DNA from 2 places in the Streptomyces litchfieldiae genome. Region 2 is predicted to be linked to the other one. Evidence: riboswitches for the same ligand, from Rfam matches in the RefSeq annotation. Region 2 holds a riboswitch; the other holds the start of a gene.
What was found. A riboswitch is a leader RNA that binds a small molecule or an ion and turns the genes downstream of it on or off. The one in region 2 is predicted to bind S-adenosylmethionine.
Positions count from the first base shown of each region.

Region 1: it holds a riboswitch for S-adenosylmethionine, as region 2 does, so the genes downstream of both, thrC (threonine synthase) here and RM590_RS35150 (aminotransferase class V-fold PLP-dependent enzyme) in region 2, are expected to answer to the same signal.

Region 1 covers NZ_JAVREL010000005.1:247,344-269,173, forward strand. Annotated here, with positions in the region: gene RM590_RS11835 (phosphotransferase family protein) at 1-623, shown strand, start outside; gene RM590_RS11840 (hypothetical protein) at 753-1,211, opposite strand; gene groL (chaperonin GroEL) at 1,313-2,941, opposite strand; gene RM590_RS11850 (cold-shock protein) at 3,227-3,430, opposite strand; gene RM590_RS11855 (MoaD/ThiS family protein) at 3,865-4,140, opposite strand; gene thrC (threonine synthase) at 4,137-5,435, opposite strand; SAM riboswitch class I at 5,451-5,590, opposite strand; gene RM590_RS11865 (glucosyl-3-phosphoglycerate synthase) at 5,821-6,786, shown strand; gene RM590_RS11870 (alpha,alpha-trehalose-phosphate synthase (UDP-forming)) at 6,900-8,375, shown strand; gene otsB (trehalose-phosphatase) at 8,472-9,299, opposite strand; gene RM590_RS11880 (DUF3263 domain-containing protein) at 9,310-9,573, opposite strand; gene RM590_RS11885 (ABC transporter substrate-binding protein) at 9,627-10,916, opposite strand; gene RM590_RS11890 (SIS domain-containing protein) at 11,113-12,066, shown strand; gene RM590_RS11895 (ROK family protein) at 12,109-13,068, shown strand; gene nagA (N-acetylglucosamine-6-phosphate deacetylase) at 13,065-14,207, shown strand; gene RM590_RS11905 (class II fructose-bisphosphate aldolase) at 14,204-15,046, shown strand; gene RM590_RS11910 (carbohydrate-binding protein) at 15,043-15,969, opposite strand; gene cdgB (diguanylate cyclase CdgB) at 16,091-17,701, opposite strand; gene RM590_RS11920 (flavin reductase family protein) at 18,324-18,908, shown strand; gene arfB (alternative ribosome rescue aminoacyl-tRNA hydrolase ArfB) at 19,043-19,489, opposite strand; gene RM590_RS11930 (TerD family protein) at 19,633-20,208, shown strand; gene RM590_RS11935 (SDR family NAD(P)-dependent oxidoreductase) at 20,339-21,145, shown strand; gene RM590_RS11940 (pentapeptide repeat-containing protein) at 21,153-21,821, opposite strand.
Region 2 covers NZ_JAVREL010000044.1:2,009-9,478, forward strand. Annotated here, with positions in the region: gene RM590_RS35125 (Lrp/AsnC family transcriptional regulator) at 174-677, shown strand; gene ddaH (dimethylargininase) at 762-1,595, shown strand; gene rocD (ornithine--oxo-acid transaminase) at 1,592-2,821, shown strand; gene RM590_RS35140 (MarR family winged helix-turn-helix transcriptional regulator) at 2,823-3,299, opposite strand; gene RM590_RS35145 (nitroreductase/quinone reductase family protein) at 3,393-4,292, opposite strand; gene RM590_RS35150 (aminotransferase class V-fold PLP-dependent enzyme) at 4,404-5,702, opposite strand; SAM riboswitch class IV at 5,721-5,839, opposite strand; gene RM590_RS35155 (hypothetical protein) at 6,000-6,332, shown strand; gene RM590_RS35160 (ATP-binding protein) at 6,563-7,470, shown strand, end outside.

The DNA.
Region 1 (21,830 bases), on a different contig from region 2:
CACGAGGCCCCGCCGCCCGCCGCCGACCGGGACCGGCTGCGCCACGAGCTGGGCGCGCTCACCGCGCGGCTGCACACGGTCACCGGCCCGCGCTTCGGCTACCCGGCGGCGCGATACCGGCCGGTGCCGACTGGCCCACGGCGTTCACCGCGATGATGGACGCCCTGCTGGCGGACGCCGACCGCTTCGCCGTCCACCTGCCCGTGCCCGCGGCGCGCCTGCGCGAACTGACCGGCGCCGCCACCCCGGCACTGGCCGAGGTCACGGTGCCGGTGCTGGTCCACTTCGACCTCTGGGACGGCAACGTTCTGCTGCACGAGGGCCGCGTCAGCGCCCTCATCGACGGCGAACGGATGTTCTGGGGCGACCCGTTGGCCGAGCTGACCTCGCTCAACCTGCTGGGCATGCCCGACGACGACCCCGCCCTGCTCGCGGGCTACGGCACGACCACCTTCGACGACGCGGCCCACACCCGGATGGCGCTCTACCGCTGCTACCTCAACCTGATCATGCTGATCGAGGCCACACCCCGGGGCTACGGACAGGACCGGCACGCCTGGCTGGACGAACACGTGGCCCCCGCGCTGCTCGCGGACGTGGAACTACTGGAAAAACTCCGCTAGGCCGAGCCGAGGGCCAGCGGCCCTTAAGGGGCGCGGGGCCGTGACCTTGAGCGGCTCCGCCGCGTGGGCGCGACCAGCCACGTACGGCCGGCACGTGCGCGACCACAGCCCCAAGCGGAGCGCGTCGCGCTACGCGCGCCTCGTCGCGTCGTAAACCGCCGCCGTGGTCACGCCGTAGGCCATGTGCGGCACCACGTCCGACAGCCAGGCCCCCGCACTCCACGTGCCGGGCCGCGTCACGCCCAGCGCGGTGGCCGGTACATCGCTGCCCGCCATGACCGCGGCGCCGAGCAGTGGCCCGGCGAGGGCGGGCGGCGGGCCGTCGGCGCGTGCCCGGGCCAGCCCGTAGACGGCGCCCGCGCCCAGGCCCGTGAGAACGCCGAGCAGCGCGCCCGCGGCCTGCTCGCGGTTCGGGGCGCGTTCGTCGCCGTCCGGGTCGAGGCCGGCCCGGCGCGCGAGGCGGTCGGCGACCCGTTCCGGCATGGTGCTGGCCGGCCGGCCGCGGATCAGCATGTCGCCGTAGGTCACGGCGTTGAGGGCGATGGTGCCGGCCGCGCCGGCCAGCAGCCCTCTGGCGAGTGGACGCATGACTCCCGGAGTACCCGCCGGGGGCGCGGGCGAACGCGAAGGGGCGGCACCCCGTGCGGGATGCCGCCCCTTGCACCCTGCTGGCAGGGACGCGGATGGACTCAGAAGTCCATGCCACCGCCCATGCCACCGGCCGCGTCGCCGGCGCCGGCGGCGGCCTTCTCCGGCTTGTCGGCGATGACGGCCTCGGTGGTCAGGAAGAGCGCCGCGATGGAGGCGGCGTTCTGCAGCGCGGAGCGCGTGACCTTGGCCGGGTCGATGATGCCGTTGGCCAGCATGTCGACGTACTCACCGGTCGCGGCGTTCAGGCCGTGACCCGGGGTGAGGTTCCGCACCTTCTCGACCACGACGCCGCCCTCGAGGCCGGCGTTGACCGCGATCTGCTTCAGCGGGGCCTCCAGGGCCAGCCGCACCGCGGCGGCACCCGTGGCCTCGTCGCCCTCCAGCTCCAGCTTGTCGAAGACGCTGGACGCCTGGAGCAGGGCCACGCCACCACCGGCGACGATGCCCTCCTCGACGGCGGCCTTGGCGTTGCGCACCGCGTCCTCGATGCGGTGCTTGCGCTCCTTCAGCTCCACCTCGGTGGCGGCACCGGCCTTGATGACGGCCACGCCGCCGGCCAGCTTCGCGAGGCGCTCCTGGAGCTTCTCGCGGTCGTAGTCCGAGTCGGAGGCCTCGATCTCGGCGCGGATCTGGTTGACCCGGCCCTGGACCTGGTCGCTGTCGCCCGCACCGTCGACGATGGTCGTCTCGTCCTTGGTGATGACGACCTTGCGGGCCCGGCCCAGCAGGTCGAGGGTCGCGTTCTCCAGCTTGAGGCCGACCTCCTCGGAGATGACCTGGCCGCCGGTGAGGATCGCGATGTCACCCAGCATCGCCTTGCGGCGGTCGCCGAAGCCCGGGGCCTTGACGGCGACGGACTTGAAGGTGCCACGGATCTTGTTGACGACGAGGGTGGACAGCGCCTCGCCCTCCACGTCCTCGGCGATGATCAGCAGCGGCTTGCCCGACTGCATGACCTTCTCCAGCAGCGGAAGGAGGTCCTTCACGTTGCTGACCTTGGAGTTGACGATGAGGATGTACGGGTCCTCGAGCTCGGCCTCCATGCGCTCCATGTCGGTCGCGAAGTACGCCGAGATGTAGCCCTTGTCGAAGCGCATGCCCTCGGTGAGCTCCAGCTCCAGCCCGAAGGTCTGCGACTCCTCGACGGTGATGACGCCTTCCTTGCCGACCTTGTCCATGGCCTCGGCGATCAGCTCGCCGATCTGGGTGTCACCGGCGGAGATGGAGGCGGTGGAGGCGATCTGCTCCTTGGTCTCGACCTCCTTGGCCTGGTTCAGCAGGGCCTCGGAGACCTTCTCGACCGCGGCCTCGATGCCCCGCTTGAGGGCCATCGGGTTGGCGCCGGCGGCCACGTTGCGCAGGCCCTCGCGGACCAGCGCCTGCGCCAGCACGGTCGCCGTGGTCGTGCCGTCACCGGCCACGTCGTCCGTCTTCTTGGCTACTTCCTTGACGAGCTCGGCGCCGATCTTCTCGTAGGAGTCCTCGAGCTCGATCTCCTTGGCGATCGACACACCGTCGTTGGTGATCGTGGGGGCGCCCCACTTCTTCTCCAGCACGACATTCCGGCCCTTGGGGCCGAGCGTGACCTTGACGGCGTCAGCGAGCTGGTTCATCCCGCGCTCAAGGCCGCGCCGCGCCTCCTCGTTGAACGCGATGATCTTGGCCATGTGAAGTGGTCCTCCCAGGACTGGGGTGGATTGCTCCGGACCGCGCTGGCGCCCGCGACGGACGGCCCCGGGACCCGGCGGCTCCTTGCTCCGCCGGCCTCGTGACCTCACCGAACCGGTCCTTGCTGTCACTCTCACCTTCAGAGTGCTAACGCCCATGATTAGCACTCTGGCCATGAGAGTGCAAGCAGACAGGGGCGGCGCCGGCGCGGAACCGGGCACGCGTCAGGGCTCGCACCCGGCTGGGTGCGAGCCCTGTTCGGAGGTCGCGGTGCGGTCGGCGATTCAGGCGCTCACTCGGACCATGTCGGCCTGTGGACCCTTCTGTCCCTGCGAGATCTCGAACTCGACCCGCTGTCCCTCTTCCAGAGTGCGGTAGCCGTCCATCTGAATCGCGCTGTAGTGGACGAACACGTCCGCACCACCGTCTACCGCGATGAAGCCGTAGCCCTTCTCCGCGTTGAACCACTTGACGGTGCCCTGAGCCATTCCTAACTCCCCATTTTGCTGGCCCTTTCACGAGACCGCACTTCGCGGACCCGGGTCAGACCTCTCAGACCCCACCCCCGGGCGGTCGGGGGGTGTGCGCCGGAACGCGTCGACCGCCGCTGAATGTATCTGGACGGACGCCCAGTGCAACAGGCCATTCGGCAGAGAATTCTTGACGGATCAGAACGGGCAAATACCGCACAAGAGTAGAAAGTTGAATGTTTCTCCGCACCCCAAAAGTGCCAACCCGACAATTGGTGCACCGATTCGGCGCATATTCTTGGCGGCAAGTGTCGTGAATTCACATGCGGAGCACACTGCTGAACGCCGGGGAAACGCTCATGCTGAAGGGGACACGCTCACTCTAGCGCCCGGGAACGCGCGGCCGCCCCGAACCCGAGAAGGCGCGGGGCGGTCGTAACGGAAACGGAATGTCAGCCTCCGGCGACCGCCGGGATGATCGAGACGCCGGCGCCGTCGGGCGTCGCAGTGCCCAGCCCATCGGCGAAACGGACGTCGTCGTCGTTCACGTAAACGTTCACGAAACGGCGCAGCCTGCCCTCGTCGTCCAGCACCCGCGCGGAGATGCCCTGGTGGTTCCGCTCCAGGTCGGCCAGCACCTCGGCGAGCGTCCCGCCCTCGGCGGAGACCTCGGCCTGACCGCCGGTGTAGGTACGGAGGATGGTCGGGATTCGGACAGTAACGCTCATGATGCGAGGCCAGCCTCTCGGAACGAGTCCAGGTTCGGACGGATGATCGCGGACGGACCGGTGGTCGGTTCCACCGCGTCCAGGGTCTTGAGGCCGTCGCCGGTGTTCAGGACGACCGTGGTCAGCGTGGGGTCGAGCACGCCGGCCTCGATCAGCTTGCGGGTCACCCCCACGGTCACCCCGCCCGCGGTCTCGGCGAAGATCCCCTCGGTGCGGGCGAGCAGCTTGATGGCGTCCACGACCTGCTCGTCCGACACGTCCTCGACCGCGCCGCCGGTGCGCCGCGCGATGTCCAGCACATAGGGGCCGTCGGCCGGGTTCCCGATGGCCAGCGACTTGGCGATGGTCTCGGGGCGCACCGGCCGGACCACGTCGTGGCCGGCCTTGTACGCCTGCGCCACGGGCGAGCAGCCGGTCGCCTGGGCGCCGAAGATCTTGTAGGGGCGGTCCTCGACCAGACCGGTCGCGATCAGCTCCTTCAGCCCCTTGTCGATCTTGGTGAGCTGGGAGCCGGAGGCGATCGGGACGACGAGCTGGTCCGGCAGCCGCCAGCCGAGCTGCTCGCAGATCTCGTAGGCCAGCGTCTTGGAGCCCTCCGCGTAGTACGGGCGGAGGTTCACGTTGACGAAGCCCCAGCCCTCCCCGGCGGGGTCGCCGATGAGCTCGCTGCAGAAGCGGTTGACATCGTCGTAGGTGCCCTCGATGCCGACGACGTCGCCGCCGTACACCGCGGCCATGACGACCTTGGGCTGCTCCAGGTCGTGCGGGATGAAGACGCAGGCCCGCAGGCCCGCGCGGGCCGCGGCGGCGCCGACGGCGCCGGCCAGGTTCCCCGTGGAGGAGCAGGAGAGCGTGGTGAAGCCGAAGGCACGGGCGGCCTCGACGGCGTTGGCGACGACCCGGTCCTTGAAGGAGTGGGTCGGGTTGCCCGAGTCGTCCTTCACGTACAGGCCGCCGGTGACGCCCAGCTCGGCGGCCAGCCGGTCGGCCTTGACCAGCGGCGTCCAGCCGGGGTTCATGTTCGGCTTGCCGGCCACGTCGGCGGGCACGGGCAGCAACGGGGCGTAACGCCAGATGTTCGCGGGGCCCGCCTCGATGCGGCGACGCAGGCCCTCGGGGTCGCCCGCCGGCAGATCGTAGGCGATCTCCAGCGGGCCGAAACAGGACTCGCACGCGAAGGCCGGAGTGAGCGGGAAGCGCTCCCCGCACTCCCGGCAGGAGAGCGCCACGGCGGGGCCGAGATCGACGGCCGGGGTGGCGTTGCGTGCGGACGCGGTGACTGTTGGCACAGACATGGGTACGAGGCCCTCTCCTCATCTTCCCCGCGACGCCTCTCGCCGCAGGCCGGAATTGGCACCTTCCCCACCGGGAGCCTCGCGTCGTCACGAGATCCGGCGGAAGGGTTGCCGGGGCTTCAACGGGCCGTTCCCTCTGCCCCTCTGGATGAGCGGTATGCAGTTGTCGGCAGGTGTTCCCGATATGCGGAGGACACCTGCGCTGTTCGAGACTGTAACGGACGGCCCGCACAATGGCCCGGGCCGTCCGATCCGCGAGACGCCTTTGGCCGATTCGGAAGAATCGCCGAAGAAACCTGGTCCCGACGGGTTCGGACTCCACCAGGAAGGGGCAGTACGGCCATACGGATGTAAATGTGGCCGAATGCGAACAGGAGCGACATTCGTGCTGGATGAGGCAGAGGAGTGGCTGGGCCGCCGGTCCTGGGACGCCGCCGACCGCCCGCTGCCGCAGCTCATGCGCGCGAAGCGCGCGGCGGGTGCGGCCGGGAGCATCAGCGTGGTTCTCCCCGCGCTGAACGAGGAGGCTACCGTCGGTGCCATCGTGGAAACGCTCCGGCGTGACCTGATGGAGGACGTGCCACTGATCGATGAGCTGATGGTGGTGGACTCCGGCTCCACCGACCGCACCTCGGAGGTCGCCGCCGCGGCGGGGGCCAAGGTGGTGCACCGCGACGAGATCCTGCCGCGGGTGCCATCCGTTCCGGGCAAGGGCGAAGTGCTGTGGCGGTCCCTGCTGGCCGCCAGCGGCGAGATCATCTGTTTCGTGGACGCGGACCTGCGGGACTTCGACTCGCGGTTCGTCTCCGGCATCGTCGGGCCCCTGCTCACCGAGACCGGCGTGCAACTGGTCAAGGCGATGTACGACCGGCCCCTCGGGGACAACCCGTCCGGCGCCAAGCAGGGCGGCCGGGTCACCGAGCTGGTCGCCCGCCCCCTGCTGAACCTGCACTGGCCGCTGCTGGCCGGCGTGGTGCAGCCGCTGGGCGGCGAGTACGCGGCCCGCCGTTCGCTGCTGGAGCGGCTGCCGTTCCCGGTGGGCTACGGCGTGGAGCTGGGCATGCTCATCGACACCCTCAACCTGGTCGGCCTCGACGCCGTGGGCCAGGTCGACGTCGGCGTGCGCAAGCACCGACACCAGGACGGGCAGGCCCTGGGCCGGATGGCGGCCGCGATCATGCGCACCGCGCAGAGCCGGCTGCCCGGCTCGGTGCTGCCCATCCGGCTGGGCCTGACCCAGTTCGAGCGCACCGAGGAGGGCGGGTTCACCGCGCTCACCCACCCGATCAACGCGGAGGAGCGCCCGCCCATGGCGACCATCCCCGAGTACACGGCGCGGCAGGCGGCGTAGTCGTTGTCCGAGCGCGTCACCGCCCCGGTTTCACCGCCACCCGACGGTGTGAAACCGGGGCGGTGTGATGGGGCCCACGTTTCGCGAGTGCCGCGATTGGCAAGCCTCCGCGCGTGACTGCCACCGAGCACTCCGCCGAGCACCCCCCGGGGCCCGACACCGAGGGTCAGGTCCTCGTCGCGTCCAACCGCGGCCCGGTGAGCTTCACCCTGGGCGAGGACGGCTCGCTCACCGCGCGGCGCGGGGGCGGCGGCCTGGTCACCGGCCTCAGCGCCCTCCGCCCCGGCACCGGCACCTGGATCTGCGCCGCGCTGGGCGAGGGCGACCGGGCGGCCGTGGCCCGCTTCGGGTCCCGACTGGACCCGGCCGACACGGGCGGCCAGGCGGTGCGGATGCTGGACATCCCCGCCGGGACGTTCGAGGCCGCGTACAACGGCGTGGCCAACTCCGTTCTGTGGTTCATCCATCACCTGCTGTACCAGACCCCGTTCGAGCCGGTCTTCGACGCCGCCTTCGAGGCGCAGTGGAGCGAGTACGCGGCGTACAACGCGGCCTTCGCCGACGCGCTCACCGAGGACGCCGCCCCCGGCTCGGCCGTGCTCGTGCAGGACTACCACCTGTCGCTGGTGCCCGGGCTGCTGCGCGAGCGGCGCCCGGACCTGCGGGTGGGGCACTTCTCGCACACGCCGTGGGCGCCGCCCGAGCTGTTCCGGGTGCTGCCGGACGCGATCGCCCGGCGGGTGCTGCTCGGCATCCTGGGCGCGGACCGCGCGGCGTTCCTCACCCGGCGCTGGGCGCGCGCGTTCGCCGCCTGCTGCGCCGACGTGCTGGGCGCGGAGATGTCGGAGGCGGACGGCCTCACGGTCACGCACGGCGGCCGGACCACGCGGCTGGGCGTGCACGGGCTGGGGGCCGACGCGGAGTTCCTGCGGGAACGGGCGTTCCGGCCGGATGTGGACGAGCGGCTGGCCGCGCTGCGCGCGCAGGTCGGCGACCGGCGGACGATCGTGCGGGTGGACCGCACCGAGCTGTCGAAGAACATCGTGCGGGGCCTGCTGGCCTACCGTCGGCTGCTGACCGACCGGCCGCAGTGGCGGGGGCGGGTGACGCACGTCGCGTTCGCCTACCCCTCGCGGCAGGACCTGGCGGTCTACCGGGAGTACACGGCCGAGGTGTCGCGGGTGGCCGAGGAGATCAACGCGGCGTTCGGCACGGAGGGCTGGACGCCGGTGGTGCTGCATGTGAAGGACGACTTCGCGCGTTCGCTGGCGGCCTATCGCATGGCGGACGTCGCCCTGGTGAACCCGATCCGCGACGGGATGAACCTGGTCGCCAAGGAGGTGCCGGTCGTCTCCGAGCGGGGATGCGCGCTGGTACTCTCCCGGGAGGCGGGGGCCGCGGCCGAGCTGGGCGAGGACGCGCTTCTGGTCAACCCGTACGACATCGCCGGCACGGCGGAGGCGCTGCACCGGGCGCTGTCGATGGACGCGGACGAGCGGGATCGCCGCACGAAGCGGCTGTCCGCGGCGGCGACGGCGCTGCCGCCGCAGACGTGGTTCTTGGAGCAGCTCGCCGCGTTGCGCGGCTGAAGCCGTTGGCTGGGACTGCCGTCGCGTATATGCCGGTCGTTCGTGGCTGGTCGCGCCCACGCGGCGGAGCCGCACAATGTCACCGCCTCGCGCCCCTTATGGGGCCCGCAGGTGGTCGGCCAGGGTGGCCAGAAGGTGGGCGACGCCTTCGGGGCCGTTGACCGTGATGTCGGTGGCTGCGGCCAGTTCCTGGACTTCGGTGCTGCCGCTGCACACCCGCAGGCCGGCCACGCCCGTGTCGCGGAGTTCGGCGACCGCCTCGAACGCGGCCAGGTCGCCCAGGTCGTCGCCCGCGTACAGCACCGAGCCGACGCCCGACTCCCGGGCCAGTGCGGTCAGGGCCGCGCCCTTGTCCATGCCCGGCGGGCGCAGCTCCAGCACCAGGCGGCCCGGCTCCAGGGCGAGGCGGTGCCGGGCGGCGAGCGCGGCCAGTGGGTCGCGCAGCGCGGCGAACGCGCCGACCGGGTCGGGTGCGCGGCGGGTGTGGACAGCCAGCGCGCCGCCCTTGTCCTCGATGAACGCCCCGGTGCCGGTGACCAGCGCGGGCAGCTCGGCGCGCGCGGCGGCGACGCCCTCGTGCGGCGGCGGGGTGCGCAGCTCCCCGGTGGCCGCGTCCCAGCGCTCCGCGCCATATGCGCCCAGCACGGTGAGGCCCGCCAGCTCGGGGTGGCCCGCGAAGCCGCCGAGGCGGACGGCCACTTCGGCGGGGCGGCCGGTGATGACGGCGACGACGGCCACCCGCCCGGCGAGCCGGGCCAGCGCGGGCACCGCGTCGGGGTGCGGCCTGGCCTGCTCGGGGTCGGCCACGATGGGGGCCAGGGTGCCGTCGAAGTCGACGGCGATCAGGGCTCGTTCCGGCTGGTCGAGAAGTGCCGTGAGGCCGGCGCGGCCGGCGTCCGTCGAGGGTACGGGGAGGCTGCCCATGTACATGACTTTACCGGCGCCGGCGGCGCGCCTCGCGCACCCGGCGCAGGCGGTTGACCATGACCGGGTCGTGGGCGAGGGCGAGGGGATCGTCCAGCAGGGCGTTGAGCAACTGGTAGTAGCGCGTGGGCGAGATGCCGAGGCGCTCGCGGATGGCCCGCTCCTTCGTGCCGGGGCCCGGCCACGCGCGGCGCTCGACGGCGAGGACGGCGCGGTCCCGGTCGCTGAGACCGTCCGCGCCGTCTCCCGCGGCGTGCTCCGGCTGGCTGGTCATCCGGGTCAGTGTAAGCGGCGCCTCGGACACCGCCCGGCGGCCCGGAACGGGCGTCAGGCCTCCGCGTCCCGGTCGGCCTCCTCGGCCGCGCTCTGGAGCCGGCCGAGGATGTCGGCGACGTCGCTGCCCTCGCGCACGGTGTTGCCGATCTCCCGGGAGATGTCCAGGGCGACGGTGTTCCAGGAGACCTTGCCGGAGGGGAAGAACGTGGCGCTCGGCAGCTCGTCGATGAAGGGCCGCAGGCGCTGGTGGTTCGGGGAGTCCGAGACGGCCATGGCCTGGCTGGTGGGGGTGGAGATCGGCAGGAGCTGGTTCTCGTCGGCGAAGCCGCTGACGTTCTCGTAGCCGCCGGAGAACGCCCAGTTGAGGAAGGTGCCTATCTGCTCGCGCTTGCCGTGCTGGTTGAAGGCGAGCAGCCAGGACGCCTCGCCCACGGTGGACAGGCTGGCGCCGCGGCGGCCGGGCACGGTCCCGGTGCCGGCGTCGAGCCCCGCCGCCTCGCACAGCGGCAGCAGCATCGGGTCGGCGGTGAGCATGCCGACGCGGCCGGAGACGAACTGCTCGTACAGGTCGTGGCGGCCGGTCTCCTCCGGCTTGGCCTCGCCGGTCAGGCCCTGGCCGGTCAGCTCGTCGCGCAGCCAGGTGAACGTCTCGACGTTGGCCGGGGATTCGATGGTGTAGCTGCCCGCCGCGTCGGTGAGGTGCCCGCCGCCGGCGAGCATCCACAGCACCGCCTCGACGTGCGAGTCGGAGTGGCCGAAGGGCAGGCCGAACGGGATGGGCACGTCCGCCGTGCGCAGCGCGCTGGCCGCGTCGAGCAGTTCGTTCCAGCTCTGCGGCGGGGAGTCGGGGTCGAGCCCGGCCTGGTCGAAGAGGGCCTTGTTGTAGAAGAGCCGCTGGATGATGGCGAAGACGGGCATGGCGTACTGGATGCGCCGCACCTCGCCCGCCGCGGCGACGGCGGGTATGAAGTCGCTCTGGACGGGCACGTTGAGCACGTCGTTGGCGCTGTAGAGCTGGCCCTGGGTGGCGAACTCGGCGAACGACGCGAGCTGCGCGAGGTCCGGCGCGTCGCCCTCCGCGACCAGCCGGGCGGCCTCCTCGGTGGCCTCCGCGAAGGGGACGAGGGTGACGGTCACCTGGATGTCGGGGTGTTCCGCGTTGAAGTCGGCGACCAGCTCCTCCCAGTAGCGCTGGGAGCTGCCGTCGTCGGTGAGTTCGGCGGCGAGCATCCGCAAGTGGCCGTCGCCGCCGCCCGATCCGCCACATGCCGTGGTCGTTGCCGAGAGGCCGATGGCGCTGGTGAGACCTGCCGTCAGGCCCATGAACCGCCGACGTCGCACGTTGACTTCCCCTTTGTGTCCTGATTGCTGCGTTTTCGGGTGTGCACCCGCGCCCCCGGTGGCACCCAAAAGTCAGAGTCTGCCCTGCCGAGGGCCGTCACAGCATCCCCACCAGTGGTATCGCTTTAACAACAGCCCCTGTGCGCCACGCCCTTACCCCCTATTCGGGACCGAATCGACCGGCGAGGAGCCGTACATGTCTCCCAATACGTCCAAAACCTCCCACACCGCACGGGAGATCGCCACCCAGCCGGAGTGCTGGCTGCGGGCCGCCGACGACGTCCGCGGCGTGCGCGCCGCGGGGTTCGCCGCCGCGCTGCCGCGGCCCGGCGAGCGGGTGGCGGTGACCGGCTGCGGCACCTCGTGGTTCATGGCGCAGGCGTACGCGGCGCTGCGCGAGGCGGCCGGGCAGGGCGAGACGGACGCGCATCCGGCCTCCGAGTTCCCGGTGGGGCGCGGCTACGACCGGGTGGTGGCCATCACCCGGTCCGGGACGACGACCGAAGTGCTGGAGCTGCTGGGCGTGTTGCGGCAGCGGCGGCCGGACACCCCGGTGCTGGCGCTGACCGCCGACCCGGCCGCGCCGGTGCTGCGGGCGGCGCCGCATGTGGCGGTGCTGGACTACGCGGACGAGGAGTCGGTGGTCCAGACGCGGTTCGCGACGAGCGCGCTGGCGTTCCTGCGGGCCGGTCTGGAGGCGGCGGGGGCGCTGCCGCCCGGGGTGGGCACGGTGGCCGGGGCGGCGGCGGACGCGGCGGCCGGGCTGGGCGACGAACTGCCGCAGGAGGCGCTGACGGCCGGGCAGTGGACGTTCCTGGGCCGGGGCTGGACGTATGGGCTGGCGCTGGAGGCGGCGCTGAAGATGCGGGAGGCGGCGGGCGTCTGGACGGAGGCGTATCCGGCGATGGAGTACCGGCACGGGCCCGTCTCGATCGCGGGGCCGGGGCGGGTGGTGTGGCTGTTCGGCGCGGCGCCGGAGGGGCTGGCGGAGGACGTGCGGCGCGCGGGCGGGCTGCTGGTGACGGCGCCGGGTGTGGATCCGATGGCGGATCTGGTGCGCGTGCAGCGGCTCGCGGTGGCGGTGGCGGTGGCCCGCGGGCTGGATCCGGACCGGCCCCGTCATCTGACGCGCTCGGTGATCCTTCCGTAGTGGACTAGACCTCTTCCCCCGTCTCGGGCGAGACTGGCGCGTGTGAGTCTCCAGGAGAACTACGTGATCGCCCTCGACGTGGGCGGCACCGTGCTGAAAGCCGCACTGACCGGGCGGGACAACAAGGCGCTGTACCAGGCGCGCCGGCCCACGCCGGGGGCCGGTGACCCGGCCGCCGTGGTGGCCGGAATCCTGGACTTCGCCGACGAGTTGCGCGGCGCGGGGCTGGACCGCTTCGGCCGCCCGCCGGCCGCCGCCGGGGTCGCCGTGCCCGGGATCGTGGACGAACGGGCGGGCGTCGCGGTCTACTCGGCCAACCTCGGCTGGCGGGACGTGCCCCTGCGCCGGATGGTGAGCGAACGGCTCGACGGCGTGCCCGTCGCGCTGGGCCACGACGTGCGCGCCGGTGGGCTGGCCGAGGGGCGGCTGGGCGCCGCGGCGGGCGAGGCCCGTTTCCTGTTCGTCGCGCTGGGCACCGGCATCTCCGGGGCCATCGGGATCGAGGGCCGGGTGGAGCCCGGCGCGCGCGGCGGCGCGGGTGATCTCGGACACGTCGTGATCCGGCCGGGCGGCGCCCGCTGCGGCTGCGGCCAGCGCGGCTGCCTGGAGACGGTGGCCTCGGCCGCCGCCGTCGGCCGCGCCTGGGCCGCCGCCTCCGGCACGCCGGGCGCCACCGCCGCCGACGCGGCCCGCGCGGTGGCCGACGGCGACCCGCGCGCGGTGTCGCTGTGGCGGGAGGCCGTGGACGGCCTGGCCGACGGCCTGCTCACCGCGATCACCCTGCTCGACCCGGCGACCGTCATAGTCGGCGGCGGGCTCGCCGAGGCGGGCGAGACGCTCCTCGCGCCGCTGCACGCCGCCCTCGCGGCGAAGGCCACGTACCAGCGGCTCCCCACCATCGTGCCGGCGGCGCTCGGAGACGCCGCCGGCTGCCTGGGCGCGGGCCTGCTCGCCTGGGACCACACCACGCTCCCTACCCACGCGGAGGTTTCCCCGTCATGAAGCGCACCGTGCTCACCGGCGCGAACGTGGTCCGGCCCACCGGAGTCGTCGAGGACGGCCGGGTGACGGTCGAGGGCACCCGGATCGCCGGGGACCGCCGCGAAGAGCCGGACGGCGTCGCCGAGTTGGACCTCACCGGCCACTGGGTCGTGCCCGGCTTCGTCGATCTGCATGTGCACGGCGGCGGCGGCGCCTCGTTCTCGGCCGGCTCGGCGGAGGAGGCGCTGCGCGCCATCGGGACCCACCGCGCGCACGGCACCACGACCATGGTGGCCTCCACCGTCACCGGCGACCTGGGCGAGCTGGGCGTCCAGGCGGGCGTGCTGTCCGAGCTGGTGGAGCAGGGCGAACTGGCCGGCATCCACTTCGAGGGCCCGTTCATCGCCGCCAACCGGTGCGGCGCGCACGACCCCGGCCTGCTGCGCGACCCCGACCCGGCCGCGGTGCGCAAGCTGCTCGACGCGGCGCGCGGCGCGGCCCGGATGCTGACGCTCGCGCCCGAACTCCCCGGCGGCATCGAGTCGGTGCGGCTGCTGCGCGACAACGGCGTGATCGCGGCGGTCGGCCACACCGACGCCACCTACGAGGTGACGCGGCGGGCCATCGAGGCCGGCGCGACCGTGGCCACCCACCTGTTCAACGCGATGCCGCCGCTGGCCCACCGCTCCCCCGGGCCGATCGCGGCGCTGCTGGAGGACGAGCGGATCACCCTTGAGCTGATCGACGACGGCACCCATCTGCACCCGTCCGTGCTCCAGTTGGCCTTCCGCACGGCCGGCGGTGACCGCGTGGCGCTCATCACCGACGCCATGGGCGCGGCCGGGATGGGCGACGGCCTGTATCCGCTGGGGCCGCTCAAGGTCGAGGTGTCCGGCGGCGTCGCCCGGCTCGCCGAGGGCGGGGCCATCGCCGGCTCCACCCTCACCCTGGACCGCGCCTTCCACCGCGCCGTCACGGTGGACGGGCTGCCGGTGACCGAGGTGGTCCGGGCGCTGTCCGCCACCCCCGCCCGGCTGCTGGGCGCCGACGACCGCGTGGGCTCGATCGAGGAGGGCAAGGACGCCGATCTCGTGGTCCTGGACGGGGAGTTCGGGCTCGTGGGCGTCATGCGCAAGGGCGAGTGGCTGGTGCGGCCGTGACCCTGGTGGCCTGCGCCGAGCTGCTGCGAGACGCCGGCGCCGCGGGCCGCGCCCTGGCCGCGTTCAACGTGATCACGCTGGAGCACGCGCAGGCGGTGGCGGCGGGCGCGGACGCGGCCGGCGCGCCTGCCGTCCTCCAGGTCTCGCAAAACGCGGTGGCGCACCACGGCGGGCGGCTCGCGCCGCTGGCCGCGGCGCTCACGGCGCTGGCGCGCGAGGCCCGCGCGCCGCTCGCGCTGCACCTGGACCATGTCACGAGCGAGGCGCTGCTGCGCGCGGCGCCCGCGGCGGGGTTCGGCTCGGTGATGTTCGACGCCTCGGCGCTGCCGTACGCGGAGAACGTCCGCGCCACCGCCGCCGCCGTGCGCTTCGGCCATCGGCACGGACTGCTGGTGGAGGCCGAGCTGGGCCGGATCGGCGGCAAGCCCGGGGACGCCCACACCCCCGGCGTGCGCACCGATCCGGCGGAGGCCGCGGGCTTCGTCGGGGACACGGGCGTGGACGCGCTGGCGGTGGCGGTGGGCAGCAGCCACGCCATGACGGAACGGACCGCCGCCCTGGACCACGGGCTGATAGCCAGGCTGCGGACGGCGGTCGGGGTGCCGCTGGTGTTACACGGCTCCTCCGGCGTGCCCGACGGGGAGCTGCGCCGGGGGGTGGCGGCCGGCCTCACCAAGATCAATGTGGGCACCGCGCTGAACGCCGCGCTGACCCGCGCCGTGCGGGCCCACCTCGCGGCCGACCCGGACGGCGTGGACCCCCGCCGCTACCTCGCGGCGGGCCGGACGGCGATGACGGCGACGGTGGTGCGCTTCCTGCGGGCGCTGGCCACTGGCTAGGACTGGTCGCGGTCCTCGGTGATGTACATCTGGTCGATGATCACGTCACAGGAGCTGGTGCAGGTGAACTGAACGGTGTTCGCCCCCTCCTTCAGCTCCACCTGGTTGTAGGTGCTGACCCAGCTCGAATCCCACTGGTCGCTGCCGGTGGCGTAGTCCTTCATGTTCACCGGGTCGGTGCGCGGGGTGCCGTTCACCGCGAACGACATGCCCTGGCCCTCGGTGACGGTCGAGTATCCGGTGTACAGGCGGTACAGGCCGGGCTCGCCCGTGAAGTCGAACGTCCAGGTGACGGTGGAGCCCGGCGCGCCCTGGATGGCGATGTAGGAGCCGTCCGCCGAGCGGGCGCCGCCTATCTCGGAGGCCACGGCGGCGCCGTTGCCCAACTGGAGGTCGGTGAGCTCGGCCGCGGGCAGCTCGCCCGGGTCCGGCTCCTCATCGGTGGGGTCGTCCGACGGGTCGTCGGTCGGCTCCTCGCCGCCGCCGTCGCCGCCGTCGTCCGTGGGCTCGGTGGTGGAGCCGCCGCCCGCCTCGGGGTCGTTCTCGTCGCCGCTGAACAGGATCGCCGCGCCGACGCCCAGCACCACGGCGACGACGACGGCGATGGCGCCGATCAGCAGCCCGTTGCGCCGGGGCTCGGGAGCGGGCCGGCGGCGGTCGGGCGGGCCGCCGTAGGGCGGGGTGCCGCCGGGCTGGGTCTCGGGCGCGGCGTAGTACGCGTCCGGGCGCGGCGGCTGGGCGGGCGGCTGACGGTGGCCCTGCTGGCCGCCGAAGGTCCGCTCCCCCACCGGGCGGACCTGGTTGTACGAGGGCTGCCGCGGCCCCTGCGGCGCCTGCGCCTGGCCGTTCTCCGGTCGATAGAGGTAGGCGAAGGGGTCGTCGCCCTCGTCGGGCGTGCCCTGGCCCGTGTGCCCCGCGCTCATCGACTGCCGCTCCTTACATACCGCTGATACTGCGATTCCCCCACCTGCCGTACGGGCGCGAGCCTACCCCGTTCGGACGACAGCGCCGACCGTCCGGCGCCGGGCCCGGCCGGGCGCGCGGTCAGCCCGCCCGGCGCCTGCCCTGGGACCGGGAGCGCTTCTCCACGTACATGCGCTGGTCGGCCGACTCCAGCACCTCCTCGGTCGTCATCCCGCACGCCGCCCACCCGATGCCGAAGCTCGCGCCGACCCGGACCGAACGGCCCTCGACGCGGATCGGCGGGATGATCCCGTTCCGCAGCCGGACCGCCAGGTCGGACGCCTCGGCCGGGCCGAGCCCCTCGGCCAGCACGACGAACTCGTCGCCGCCGAGCCGGGCGACCGTGTCGTTGTCCCGGACGCCCTGCTCCAGGCGGCGGGCGACCTCGACGAGCACGGCATCGCCACATACATGGCCGAACCGGTCGTTGATGGACTTGAAGCCGTCCAGATCACAGAAGAGAACGGCCAGTCCCTTGCCGTCGCCGCCGGGAGCCTCCGGCGTGTAGACGTGCTCGTGGAGGTCGTAGGGCCGCGGCGGGGGCGTGCCCAGGCCCTCGAACGCGTCGGTGATCCGGCCGCCGGCCGGGACCGAGTCCCGCCCGTAGCGGTCCGGCGGGGTGTCGCAGATCCGGCCGCCGAGCCGGGCGCGCAGCTCCGCGCTGTTGGGCAGCCCGGTCAGCGAGTCGTGGCTGGCGCGGTGGGCGAGCGCCAGCTCGTGGCGCTTGCGCTCCTCGATGTCCTCGACGTGGGTGAGCTGGACCTGCGGCCCGTCGGCGGCGTCGGCGACCACCGAGTTCCGCAGGGAGACCCAGACGTAGGAGCCGTCGCGCCGGGCCAGCCGCAGCTCGGCGCGTCCGCCCTCGGCCGAGGTGCGCAGCAGCACGCCGGTGTCCTCGGGGTGCACCAGGTCGGCGAAGCTGTAGCGGCGCAGCACCGCGCCGGGTCGGCCGAGCAGTCGGCACAGCGCGTCGTTGACCTTGATGAGGCGGCCGTTGTTGTCGCCGCCGACCTCGGCGATGGCCATGCCGCTGGGCGCGTACTCGAACGCCTGCCGGAAGCTCTCCTCGCTGGCCCGCAGCGCCTGCTGCTCGCGCTCCAGCCGGATGAGGGCCCGCTGCATGTTCCCCCGGAGGCGGGCGTTGCTGATGGCTATGGCGGCCTGGGAGGCGTAGAGCTGGAGCGCCTCGCAGCCCCAGGCGCCGGGGCGGCGGCCGTTGCGCGGGCGGTCCACCTCCAGCACGGCGAGCAGCTCGCCGTCCGAGGCGTACATGGGGGCGAAGAGCCGGTCCATGGGGTGCCACTCCTCGGGGTAACGAGGCGCGGGCCCGGTGGTGTGCCACTGCGGAACGTCGTCGTGGTCGAGGACCCAGCCCTCGGTGTAGGGGATGAACCTCAGCTCGCCCCAGCGCGTCCCCATGGCCAGGCGCCGCTCCCAGGACTCCCGGGAGCCGGTGCGGCCGGCGATGGCGGCCTCGGCCTTGTCGTTGCCCGCGACGGCGGCGACGAGGAGGTCTCCGTCGGGTCTCACGAGGTTGACGGCGGCGAGCTCGAAGCCCAGCGCGGCCACGGCGCCGTCGGCGATGGTCTGGAGGGTGTCCGCCATGCTGCGGGCGGTGTTGAGCTGAGCGACGACCTGGTGCAGCTCCCGCAGTGAGGCGAGGCGCACATAGGGCTCCGTCTCCGTTTCCATCACTCCCCCGGGCGCGGAATGCACGTGCAGATACACAGGCCACTGAATCACAATGAGCTGCCCACTAGGTACACAGGGTCAGCAATTAGTCGCCTACTGTGACTCATGTCACACTGCGGAAGGGGTCGGTCGCGGGTCGTACGACGTCCTGCCTCGGAGGTTTTGGCGTTTCCGGTCGGATCAGCCCAGGACGTCAGACGGGGTGCCCCCCCCCAGGCCCTTGGGGGCCTGGGAGGTACCCCCAGCAAGGCGCCGGATCACAGCTCATACGCATGGGGGCACCTCCCGGACGAAGTCTGGGGGAGTATTCGCGCGATTCGGCTGGGGGCGCCTCCCTGGGGGCACCTCCCGGTGTTAGCTGGGGGAGTTAGCCGGGGGAGTCGTGGGCCCGGGCGGGGACTCCAGAGAGGCCCTAGGGCCGGTATCGAGTTCCCGGTCGGATCAGCCCGCGGCGTCAGACGCGGTGCATCGCAAGGCACCGGATCGCAGCTCATACCCGGCCGTATTCGCGCGATTCGGCTGGGGGCACCTCCCAGACGGAGTCTGGGGGAGCGGCGAGGTGCCGTGACTGGCGTCGCGGGCCCGGGCGGGAACTCGATACAGGCCCTAGTCCTCTGGCCCGATGCGCGGGCGGGGGTGCGGCGCTTACCGTTTTGGCGTGTCCCTACCAGCGCAGCAGACCCAGCCCTTCCCGCATCCTGAGGGGGTGAGCGAGGAGGAGTTCCGCGGCGCCATGGCCCGGCTCGCGGCCGGCGTGGTGCTGGTGACGGCCCACGACGAGGAGGACGGGCCGCGCGGGGCGGCGGCCGGGATGACGGCGACGGCGTTCCTGTCCGTGTCGCTGGACCCCCCGCTGGTGCTGGTGAGCGTGCGCGAGGGCTCGCGGATGGACGAGCTGCTGGAGCGCCAGCCGCTGTGGGCGGCGTCGGTGCTGGCCGAGGACCACCGGGCGACGGCCGGACGGTTCGCGATGAAGGGACGGCTCAGCGACCGGCTGCTCTTCCAGGACGTGCCGCACGTGCTCGGGGAGGTCACCGGGGCGCCGCTGCTGAAGGGCGCGCTGGCGACCGTGGAGTGCCGGACCGAGCAGCGGGTGGCGGCCGGCGATCACACGCTGGTGATCGGCCGGGTCCTGCGCGCCGCGCTCCCGGCGTCCGCGGGCGGTCCCCTCCTGTACTTCCGGGGCGGCTACCGGCGGCTGGGATAGGTCCTGTCCGGTCGGTCGATTGGGGTCCCGCTGGGGGCACCTCCCTGGGGGCACCTCCCAGCGTTAGCTGGGGGAGTTAGCTGGGGGAGTTAGCCGGGGGAGTCAAGGGCCCGGCCAGACCGGCCGGACAGGGCCTAATCCAGGCCCTGCGGGCGGCCGCGGCCGCGGCCGCGCTTCACCTCGGAGCGGCGGCGCTTGTCCGCCAGCCGGCGCTCGGTGACCCCGCGCGGCACCCGCCGCGGCTTGCGCGGCCGGGGCGGCGGCGCGGACGCCTCCGCCAGCAGCGCGGCCAGCCGCCGGGCGGCCGTCTCGCGGTTCCGCCACTGGGAGCGGTGCTCGCTCGCCCGCACGGTCACCACCCCGTCGCTCAGGCGCTCGGCCAGCCGCTCCAGGGCCCGTTCCTTCCAGACCTCGGGCAGCGCGTGCGTGGCGGCGAGGTCGAAGAGCACCTCGACCCGGGTGTCGCTGGTGTTGACGTGCTGGCCACCCGGCCCGGAGGAGCGTGAGAAACGCCACCGGAGCTCGGACTCCGGCACGGAGACCGAGCCGCGAATGACATACGGACCGGACATGCGTTCCATGGTCCCCTGCCCCGCCCGGCCGCGCACGCCGGTTTTTTCGGCACGAACCGCGTGGAACCTGCCAACCCCTCGACATCGTTGGGGACAGTGAGAGTAACGTCATCGCAAAGGCGACCCTGAGCGAAACGAATAAGGGGATCTACATGGGTGTGAGCCTGTCCAAGGGTGGCAACGTCTCGCTGAGCAAGGAGGCGCCGGGCCTGACCGCCGTCACCGTCGGCCTCGGCTGGGACGTCCGCACCACCACGGGTGCCGACTTCGACCTGGACGCGAGCGCCTTGGGGGTGAACTCGAGCGGCAAGATCGTCTCGGACCAGCACTTCGTCTTCTACAACAACCTGGCGACGCCGGACGGGACGATCCAGCACACCGGGGACAACCTGACGGGTGAGGGCGAGGGCGACGACGAGCAGATCAAGGTGAACCTGGCCGGCCTGCCGGCCGAGGTCGACAAGATCGTGTTCCCGGTGTCGATCCACGACGCCGACAACCGCGGGCAGAACTTCGGCCAGGTCCGCAACGCGTTCATCCGCGTGCTGAACCAGGCGGGCGGCGCCGAGATCGCCCGCTACGACCTGACCGAGGATGCCTCCACGGAGACCGCCATGGTCTTCGGCGAGCTCTACCGCAGCGGCGCGGAGTGGAAGTTCCGCGCGGTCGGCCAGGGCTACGCCTCCGGCCTGGCGGGCATCGCGCAGGACTTCGGTGTGAACGTCTGAGCGGTCACGGCACGGCGGAAGCCGGTGGTCCCCGTCCGGGGCCACCGGCTTCCGTGCGTCCGGCGCGGTTTGGAGCCAGCGGGGCAGGGAGGCAATTGCAAGACGTCGCGTCTCGAATTACGCTGCGGGCATGCGAACCATCCTGATCACCGGGTCGTCCGACGGCCTCGGGCGGTATCTGGCGCTGCGCCTGGCCGAGCGCGGCGACCGCGTCATCGTCCACGGGCGCAGCGCCGAGCGGGCGGCACAGGTGCGGGAGGAGATCCAGCGGGCCACCGGGGCGGCCGACCGCGCCGATGTGCTGCTGGCCGACTTCGCCGAGCTGCGGCAGGTGGACCGGCTCGCCGACGAGGTGCTGGCCCGCCACGACCGGCTGGACGTCCTGGTGAACAACGCGGGCATCGGCGGCGCCCCGCACGCCGGGCGCGAGCTGAGCCGGGACGGCGTCGAGCTGCGGTTCGCGGTCAACTACCTGGCCGGCTACCGCCTGACGGAGCGGCTGCTGCCGCTGCTGCGCGCCTCCGCGCCGGCCCGCGTCGTCAACGTGGCCTCCGTCGGCCAGCAGGCCATCGACTTCGACGATCCGATGCTGGAGCGCGGCCACACCGTGATGGGCGCCTACGCGCAGAGCAAGCTGGCCCAGATCATGTACACCTTCGACCTCGCCGAGCGGCTCGACGGCGCCCTGGTCAACGCGCTGCACCCCGCCACGTTCATGGACACCACCATGGTCCGCGAGGGCGGCATCGCCCCCTGGAACACCGTCGAGACGGGCGCCCGCGCGGTGCTGCGCCTGATCGACGACGCCGATCCGGGCACCGGCGGCTACTTCGACGGCGAGCGCCCCGCCCGCGCCGACGAGCAGGCGTACGACCGTCAAGCGCGGCGCCGGCTCACCGAGCTGTCCGACACCCTCATCGCCCGCGCCCTCGGCTGAGCCCGCGCTACCGGCTCTCCACGCGCACCCCCAGCTCGGCGGCGAACAGCGGTGCCAGATCCAGCAGTTGGCCCGGGCTGATCACCGCGCCGGACAGCCGGTCCACGCCCCGGGCCAGCTCCAGCCTGACCGCGCCGCGCAGGTCCACGTCCTTCAGCGTCGCCGCCGAGAGGTCCGCGCCGCGCACGTCGCAGTCCTCGAACGACACCCGCTCGCACCGCGCCCCGCCGAGGTCCGGCTCCACCAGCACACAGCCCACGAAGGCCACGTCCACCAGCCGGGACTGCCGCAGGTTGAGATAGTCGATCTTCCCGCCGCGCACCACCACGCGGGTCAGCGTGGCCCCGCTGAGCTGCACCCCGCCCAGCCGCGCCTCGGAGATCTCGACGTCCCGCAACTGCGCGTCCGCCAGGTCCGTGCCCACGCCGCGCACCCCGGCCAGCACGGTGTCCATGATCCGGGCCCGTTTCAGCCGGGCCTCGTCCAGCACGCACTGCCGCAGCGCGCAGTCCATGAAACGCGCCCCCGACGCCTGGGTCCCCGTCAGATCCAGGCCGTCGAACTCAACGCCGTCGTAATCCCCTTCCGCCTCCAGCTCCGCCCCGTCGAACGCCCGCAGCTCGGGCAGGGTGAACACCGGGGGCCGCGGCGCCTTCACCGCGTTCCGTTCCGCCATGGCGCCATC
Region 2 (7,470 bases):
GCATGAACGCAGGGTGCCGCCGGGGCCGGAACCGGCGGCACCCTGCGGTTTCCCGTGGCCGCGCCGCGCGCCTCGTAGACACCACCAGCACCGGCAGCCCGGGGCCGACGGGTATCAACCATGGCAGGCACACCATCCGTCTCGCACGGCCGCAGATCAAAGGGTAAACAATCATGACAAGTCACCCCATGGTGCTGGACGACCTCGACCGCAAGATCGTCGCCGCGCTCGTCGCCAACGCGCGGACCAGCTTCGCCGAGATCGGCGCGGCCATCGGCCTCTCCGCCCCCGCGGTGAAGCGGCGCGTGGACCGCATGCGGGAGGCGGACGTGATCACCGGGTTCACCACGATGGTGCGGCCGAGCGCCCTGGGCTGGGGCACCGAGGCGTATGTGGAGGTCTACTGCCAGGGCGCGGCCCCGCCCCGGCGGCTGGCGGAGGTCGTGCGGGACTACCCGGAGGTGACCGCCGCGATGACGGTCACCGGGGGCGCCGACGCCCTCCTGCACATCCGGGCCGCCGACATCGAGCACTTCGAGGAGGTGCTGGAACGCATCCGGGAGGTGCCGTTCATCCGCAAGACGATCAGCGTCATCGTCCTGTCGCACCTCCTCTCCGGCAGTCCGGAGGCCGGCGCGTCCCCGGCCACCCACGCGGACGAAACGAACCGCCGCTGACCGGCCCAACGACGCAACACCGCTGCGTGCACGCGCAATCGTGGTTTCTTGTCGGCCGCTCACGGCGTTCCTACCGTGGGTGGTATGCCAGCCCCGCGCGTTCGCCGCCCCCGGCGCTTCCTGACCTGTGAACCCCGGTACTTCGACGTCCGCTACGCCATCAACCCCTGGATGCGCGAGGACACCCCGGTGGACACCGCCCTGGCCCTCGACCAGTGGCACTCCCTCGTCCGGGCCTACCGCGACCACGGGCACACGGTGGAGACCGTGGCGCCCCTGCCCGACCTGCCCGACATGGTCTTCGCCGCCAACGCGGCCGTCGTCCTCGGCGGCCGCGTCCTCGGCTCCCGCTTCGCCGCGCCACAGCGGCAGCCGGAGAGCGCCGCGTACGAACTGTGGTTCAAGAACGCCGGTTTCGACGTCCATGAGCCGCAGGCGGTGTGCGAGGGCGAGGGCGACCTCGTGCCCGTCGGCCCCTATCTGCTGGCCGGCACCGGATTCCGCACCGCGCCCGCCGCGCACGCGGAGGCGCAGGAGTTCTTCGGTGTGCCGGTCGTCGGGCTGCGCCTGGCGGATCCGCTGTTCTACCACCTCGACACCGCGCTGTTCGCGCTCGACGACGGGCAGGACGACCCGGGCGCCGCGAACGTCGCCTACTACCCGGCGGCGTTCACCCCGGGCAGCCGCGCCGTGCTGGAGCGGCTGTTCCCCGACGCGGTGCTCGCCACCGAGGAGGACGCGATGGCGTTCGGCCTCAACTCCGTCTCGGACGGACGTCATGTCTTCATCGCCGCCCAGGCGCACGGCCTCGCCGAACGGCTCGCGCGCCGCGGCTACGTTCCCGTCCCCCTCGACCTGTCCGAGCTGCGCAAGGCCGGCGGGGGCATCAAGTGCTGCACTCAGGAGATCCGGCCATGACCGCACCGCTCACCGGTACCCCCACCCGTTCCTCGGCGGAGCTGATCCGCGCCGAGTCCTCGGTGCTCGCCCACAACTACCACCCGCTGCCCGTCGTCGTCTCCCGCGCCGAGGGCGTGTGGGTGACGGACGTGGAGGGGCGCCGCTACCTCGACATGCTCGCCGGGTACTCGGCGCTCAACTTCGGCCACCGCCACCCCGCGCTGATCGACGCGGCGCGCCGCCAGTTGGACGAGCTGACGCTGACTTCCCGGGCCTTCCACAACGACCGCCTGGCCGGCTTCGCCGAGGACCTGGCCGCGCTGACCGGCCTGGACGTGACGCTGCCGATGAACACCGGGGCGGAGGCCGTGGAGAGCGGCATCAAGGTCGCCCGGAAGTGGGCCTACGACGTCAAGGGCGTGCCCCGCGACCGGGCCACGATCGTGGTGGCCGCGGAGAACTTCCACGGCCGCACCACCACCATCGTCGGCTTCTCCAGCGACCCGGTCGCGCGCGACGGCTTCGGCCCGTTCACCCCCGGTTTCCGCGTCGTGCCCTACAACGACATTCCCGCCCTGGAGGCGGCCGTCGACGAGACCACGGCGGCCGTGCTGATCGAGCCGATCCAGGGCGAGGCGGGCGTCATCATCCCCGACGACGGCTATCTCACGGCGGTGCGCGAGCTGACCCGGCGGGCCGACGCGCTGTTCATCGCCGACGAGATCCAGTCCGGCCTGGGCCGCACCGGCACCACCCTGGCCGTGGAGCACGAGTCCGTGCTGCCCGACATGCTGCTGCTGGGCAAGGCGCTGGGCGGCGGCATCGTCCCCGTCTCGGCGGTCGTCGCCCGCCGCGAGGTGCTGGGCGTACTCGGCCCCGGCGAGCACGGCTCGACCTTCGGCGGCAACCCGCTGGCCGCCGCGGTCGGTTCGGCCGTGATCGGGCTGCTGCGCACCGGCGAGTACCAGCGCCGCGCGGCCGAGCTGGGCGAGCTGCTGAACGCCCGGCTGACGGCCCTCGCCGGCCACGGCGTCGTGGGCCACCGCTGCCGGGGGCTGTGGGCCGGGGTGGACGTGGACCCGTCGATCGGCACCGGGCGGCAGGTCAGCGAGCGGCTGATGGCGGAGGGCGTGCTGGTCAAGGACACCCACGGCTCGACGATCCGCCTGGCCCCGCCGCTGACGATCACCGAGGCCGAACTGGACTGGGCCCTGGACCGGCTCGCCGCCGTCCTGGCGGAGTAGCCTACTCGTCGGTGCCGCCGAGGGCCGCGTTCTCGTAGGTCGAGATCGTGCGGACGAACAGGGCGCGCTCGGCGGGGGACAACGGCTCGAACGCCTTCCGCCACGCGTGCGCCCCGTTGGCGAGCCAGCCCTCGATCGCCGCGCGGGTCTCCGGCTCCTCGGTGAGCGTCACAACGGTGCGCCGGCCGTCCGCCGGGTCCGGGTGCCGCTCCAGCACGCCCTGCCGGCTGAGGTCGCTCACCATCAGGCTCACCGTGGTGGGGGCGACCTCCAGCCGGGCGGCAAGCCGGCTCACCAGCATCGGGCCGTCGAACAACAGGTAGGCCAGCAGCGACAGATGCCGCGGCGCCAGGTTGAACGAGCGCAGCCGCTCGGGGATCTCCACCCGCTTCAGCCGAGCGGCCACCCGCGGCATCAGCAGCAGCATCGCCCGGATCGCGTCGTCGGCGCTCAGCTCCCGGGGATCCTCCGCCGTCATGCCGCTGAACCCCTTCGACGCCGCGTGGCCACTCCCGGTGACTCCGGGAGGCCCACGCTACAACAGCGCCGGGGCGCGGCTCGCCGGGCCGCTTTAGGACGCGGCGGCCAGGCCCTCCAGGGCGGGCAGGAAATGCGCCTCCTCGGTGGCGAAGTGCTCCTCCAGGTCGGCGACCGCGGCCTCCACCTCCTCGCGCAGCGCCGTCAGCGCCGCCGGGTCGCCGGTCGGCGGCTCCCGGTCGAGGAGGTCGGCCAGCCGCTCCAGCGCCCGTTCGATCACGGCGTGCTCCGCGCGCAGCCGGGTGATGACGGGCACCAGGTCGGGGAACCGCTCCTCGAAGGCGGTGAACGCGCCGTCCTCCCGGATGTGGTGCAGGTGCAGCCCATGGCAGAACGTCAGGCAGTGCGCGCGCAGTTGCTCGGCCGCCCCGGGCGCGGGCGCGGCGCCCGGCCGCTCCCCGGCGGCGAGCTGCGCGAACCGCTCGCGTACATCCCGGAGTTGGCCGCGCAGCAGGTCATGGGCCTGGAGGAGCTGCTGGCCGATGAGCCGGGCGCGGTCGTCGCCGGGGGAGAGGACCAGTGGGTGGAGGGCGACCACCGGTATCGTCCGGTCGGTCTTCGCCTCGTACTCGCGGAAGCCGGGGTCGACTTGGCACTGCCGTTCCCACCAGTGGTCCCGCTCCTCGCCCTCCAGCGGCACCGCCTGGGCCGCCAGCTTGCGCACCGAACCGTGTTCGCCGGCGGTCTCGACGGTCACCTGCGGGCTCGCCAGCAGATTGAGATACCAGTGCGGGTGCCGGGGCCCGCCGGCGTTGGAGGCGAACACCAGATACCGCTCGCCGTCCCGCAGGTGGACGGCCGGGGTGGTGTGCGGCCGGCCGGTGCGCCGGCCGGCCGTGGTGAGCAGCACGAGGGGCGCGCCCTCGAACATGCCGCCCACCGCGCCGTTGTTCTCCCGGAATTCCTTGATGATCTGCTCGTTCCAGCCGCTCACGCGTGACCCCCAGGGTGAGTAGGTGGCTTTGCTTTGAAAGCAAAGCTATCAGGCGCGGGGGTGGGCCGCGAAGGGGGACCCGCGCCATGCGCGGCGGCGCCGCCCGCGCCGTTACGCCGTCAACTCACCGACCGCGCGCACCAGTCGCGTCACGTGCTCCTCCGGCGTGCCCGCGCCGAAGCTCACCCGCACCGCCTGCTCCGGGCCCGCGCAGCCGTCGGCCGGACCCTGCGCGCCCAGCAGCCTGCGCACCAGCGGCTGCGCGCAGAACAGGCCCGCCCGTACGCCGATCCCGTACCGCTCCGACAGCTCCCGCGCGAACTCCGCGCTGTCCCAGCCCGCCACGGTGAACGACACCACCGCGACCCGGGGCGCGCCCGGCCCGAACAGCGACAGCTCCCGGACGGCCGGCACCCGGGCCAGCCCCTCCCGGAGCAGCCCCAGCAGCCGCGACTCGTGCGCCTCCAGCGCGTCGAACCCGGCCGCCGACAGCGCCCGGCAGGCCGAGGCGATCGCGTAACAGCCGATGACGTTCGGCGAACCGGCCTCGTGGCGCGCCTCGTCGGCCACCCACTCCACGGCCAGCCCGCCGCCCGCCCGGCTCGCCACCACGCGCGTCGCCCCGCCGCCCGCCAAGTAGGGTTCGGCCGCGCGCAGCCAGTCCGCCCGGCCCGCCAACACCCCGGCGCCGAACGGCGCGTACAGCTTGTGCCCGGAGAACGCCACCCAGTCCACGTCCAGTTGGGCGATGTTCACGCGGCGGTGCGGCGCGAGCTGCGCCGCGTCCAGCACCACCCGCGCGCCGTGCCGGTGCGCCACGGCGGCCAGTTCGCGCACCGGCCACAGCTCGCCGGTCACATTGGACGCGCCGGTGACGCACAGCAGCTTCGGCTCCCCGGAGGGAGCCCCGGCCAGGGCCTCGTCCAGCGCCCGCACCGACTCCTCCGGCGAGCCCGGCACCGGCAGATGGGTCACCGCGTGCCGCCGCCAGGGCAGCAGGGCGGCGTGGTGCTCCGACTCGAACACGAACACCCGGGTTTTCGGCGGCAGCGCCGCGGCCAGCAGGTTCAGCGAGTCCGTGGTGGACCGGGTGAAGAGCACCTGGTCGCCGGGGCGGCAGCCCAGGAACGCGGCCACCGTCGCCCGGCTGTGCTCGAACAACTCCGTGGCGCGCAGGGAGAGATGACCGGCACCCCGGTGCACGCTGCCGTAGAGCGGCGCGAACTCCGCGACATCCGCCCAGACGTGGGACAGCACCGGCGCGCTGGCCGCGTAGTCCAGCGCCGCGTACGCGATCTCGCCGCCGGTGCGCAGCGGCACCCGCACATCCGCGCTGAGAACGGGCAGCGCGACGGCGGAGGCGGTGTCGGAGAAAGGGGTGGAAATGGCAGAAATAGTGGAATTGCTCATGTCGGGACAGCTTCCTGGGGTCCGCGCTTGCCGCGGACCCTGCTGTCCGCGGCCCGGTCATCACCCGGGGCACCCCGCCAACGGAGGAGGGTTGCCGGACAGCGGGCCGGGGCCCATGGGCGCTGTCACTCGTGACCTTGCGGGTGATTCTGCCACATCGCGTCCGCCCGGTGCACTCGCCAGGAGGAAGAGGATCACGCGATGGAAGTACGTTATGCATTCGACCGGTTGCGGGGGGTAGCACGGCGGGTGTTCATTTGTGGCTCCCTGGCACAACTGCCAACAGGAGAGGAAAACATGCACATTCGACACATCGCCGGAGGCGTGGCCGCCGCCGCGCTCATCGCCGTCCCGGGCCTGGCCTCCACCGCCCACGCCTATGAGACGGGGACGTTCAGGTACCACACCGCGGCCGGGGGCCAGGACAAGGTGGACTACCCCGAGCCCTACATGTGCTACCCGATCGGCGACGCCGAGGAGACGGTGGTCGGCGGGTACAACGCCACGGTGTTCACCGCGCGCCTGTACGCCGACGGCGCCTGCGCCTACGAACTTCCTCGCGACATCCCGCCCAATTCCGGCTTCGAGTCCCAGGGTGCGGGCAGCGTGAAGTTCTTCCCCGCGCACTGATCCCCGGCGGGTCTCCCGGCCGCCGGCCGGGAGACCCGCGCTCCGCCCGGCGGCGACAGGCGGAGCGCCCGACCGGGGCGATGATGAGGCCCCCGCGTGTACCCGGTGGCGCTCCAGCGGGAAACCCCGACCCGCGGGAAAGGAATCACCCTGGGCCACCCCGGGGCCGGGCGTGGCAGGTAAGATTCAATCTACGTAAGATTCAATCTGCTCTAGGTGGCCGGGTGGCGATGGAGTTCAAGGGCAGGGCTGCCGACCTCGACGTGCTGGCCCGGCAGCTGAGCCTGGTGTCCGAGGGCGCGGGTGGCACCCGTGGGCGGGCTGTGATTGTGACCGGGCGGCGCCGGGTTGGGAAGTCCCGTCTGGTCCAGGAGTTCTGCGACCGGTCCCGGGTTCCGTATGTGGTCTTCCAGGCGACCCGGGGCCGCAACGCCGTTGCCGAGCGGGCGGACTTCGCGGCGACGCTCGCGCAGTCCACGCTGCCGGGGGCCGAACTGGTGGCCGGGCTGCGGACCGCGGACTGGAACCAGGCGCTGCGATCGCTCGCCGTCGCGGTGCCGGACGACGCCCCGAGCATCGCGGTGATCGACGAGGTGCCGTGGCTGGTGGAGCAGGACGGGGAGTTCGAGGGGGCGCTGCAGACGGTCTGGGACCGCCATCTGTCCGCCAAGCCGGTGCTGCTCCTTCTCGTGGGCAGCGACATGTCGGTGATGGAGGCGCTGCAGTCCTACGGCCGACCGTTCTTCGGGCGGGCGGCGAAGATGACCGTACGGCCGCTGCACCTGGCCGACGTGCAGGCGTTGACCGGTCTGGACGCGGCGGACGCGGTCGACGCGCTGCTGATCACCGGGGGTTTTCCCGAGATCGTCCAATCATGGCGGCCGGGGACGCGCCGCACGGACTTCCTGCGCGAGGCGGTGGCCAGCCCTTTGTCGCCGCTGCTGGCAGCGGGGGAGCTGTCGCTGCTGGGGGAGTTCCCCGCCGCCTCGCACGCGCGGGCGGTCCTGGAGGCGGTCGGCAGCGGGGAACGGACCTTCGCCGCCATCGCCGCACATGCCGGGGGAGCGGGCGCGCTGCCTTCGGGGATACTGTCCCCGCTGCTGAACACCCTGCAGGCCAGGCGGATTCTCGCCGCCGA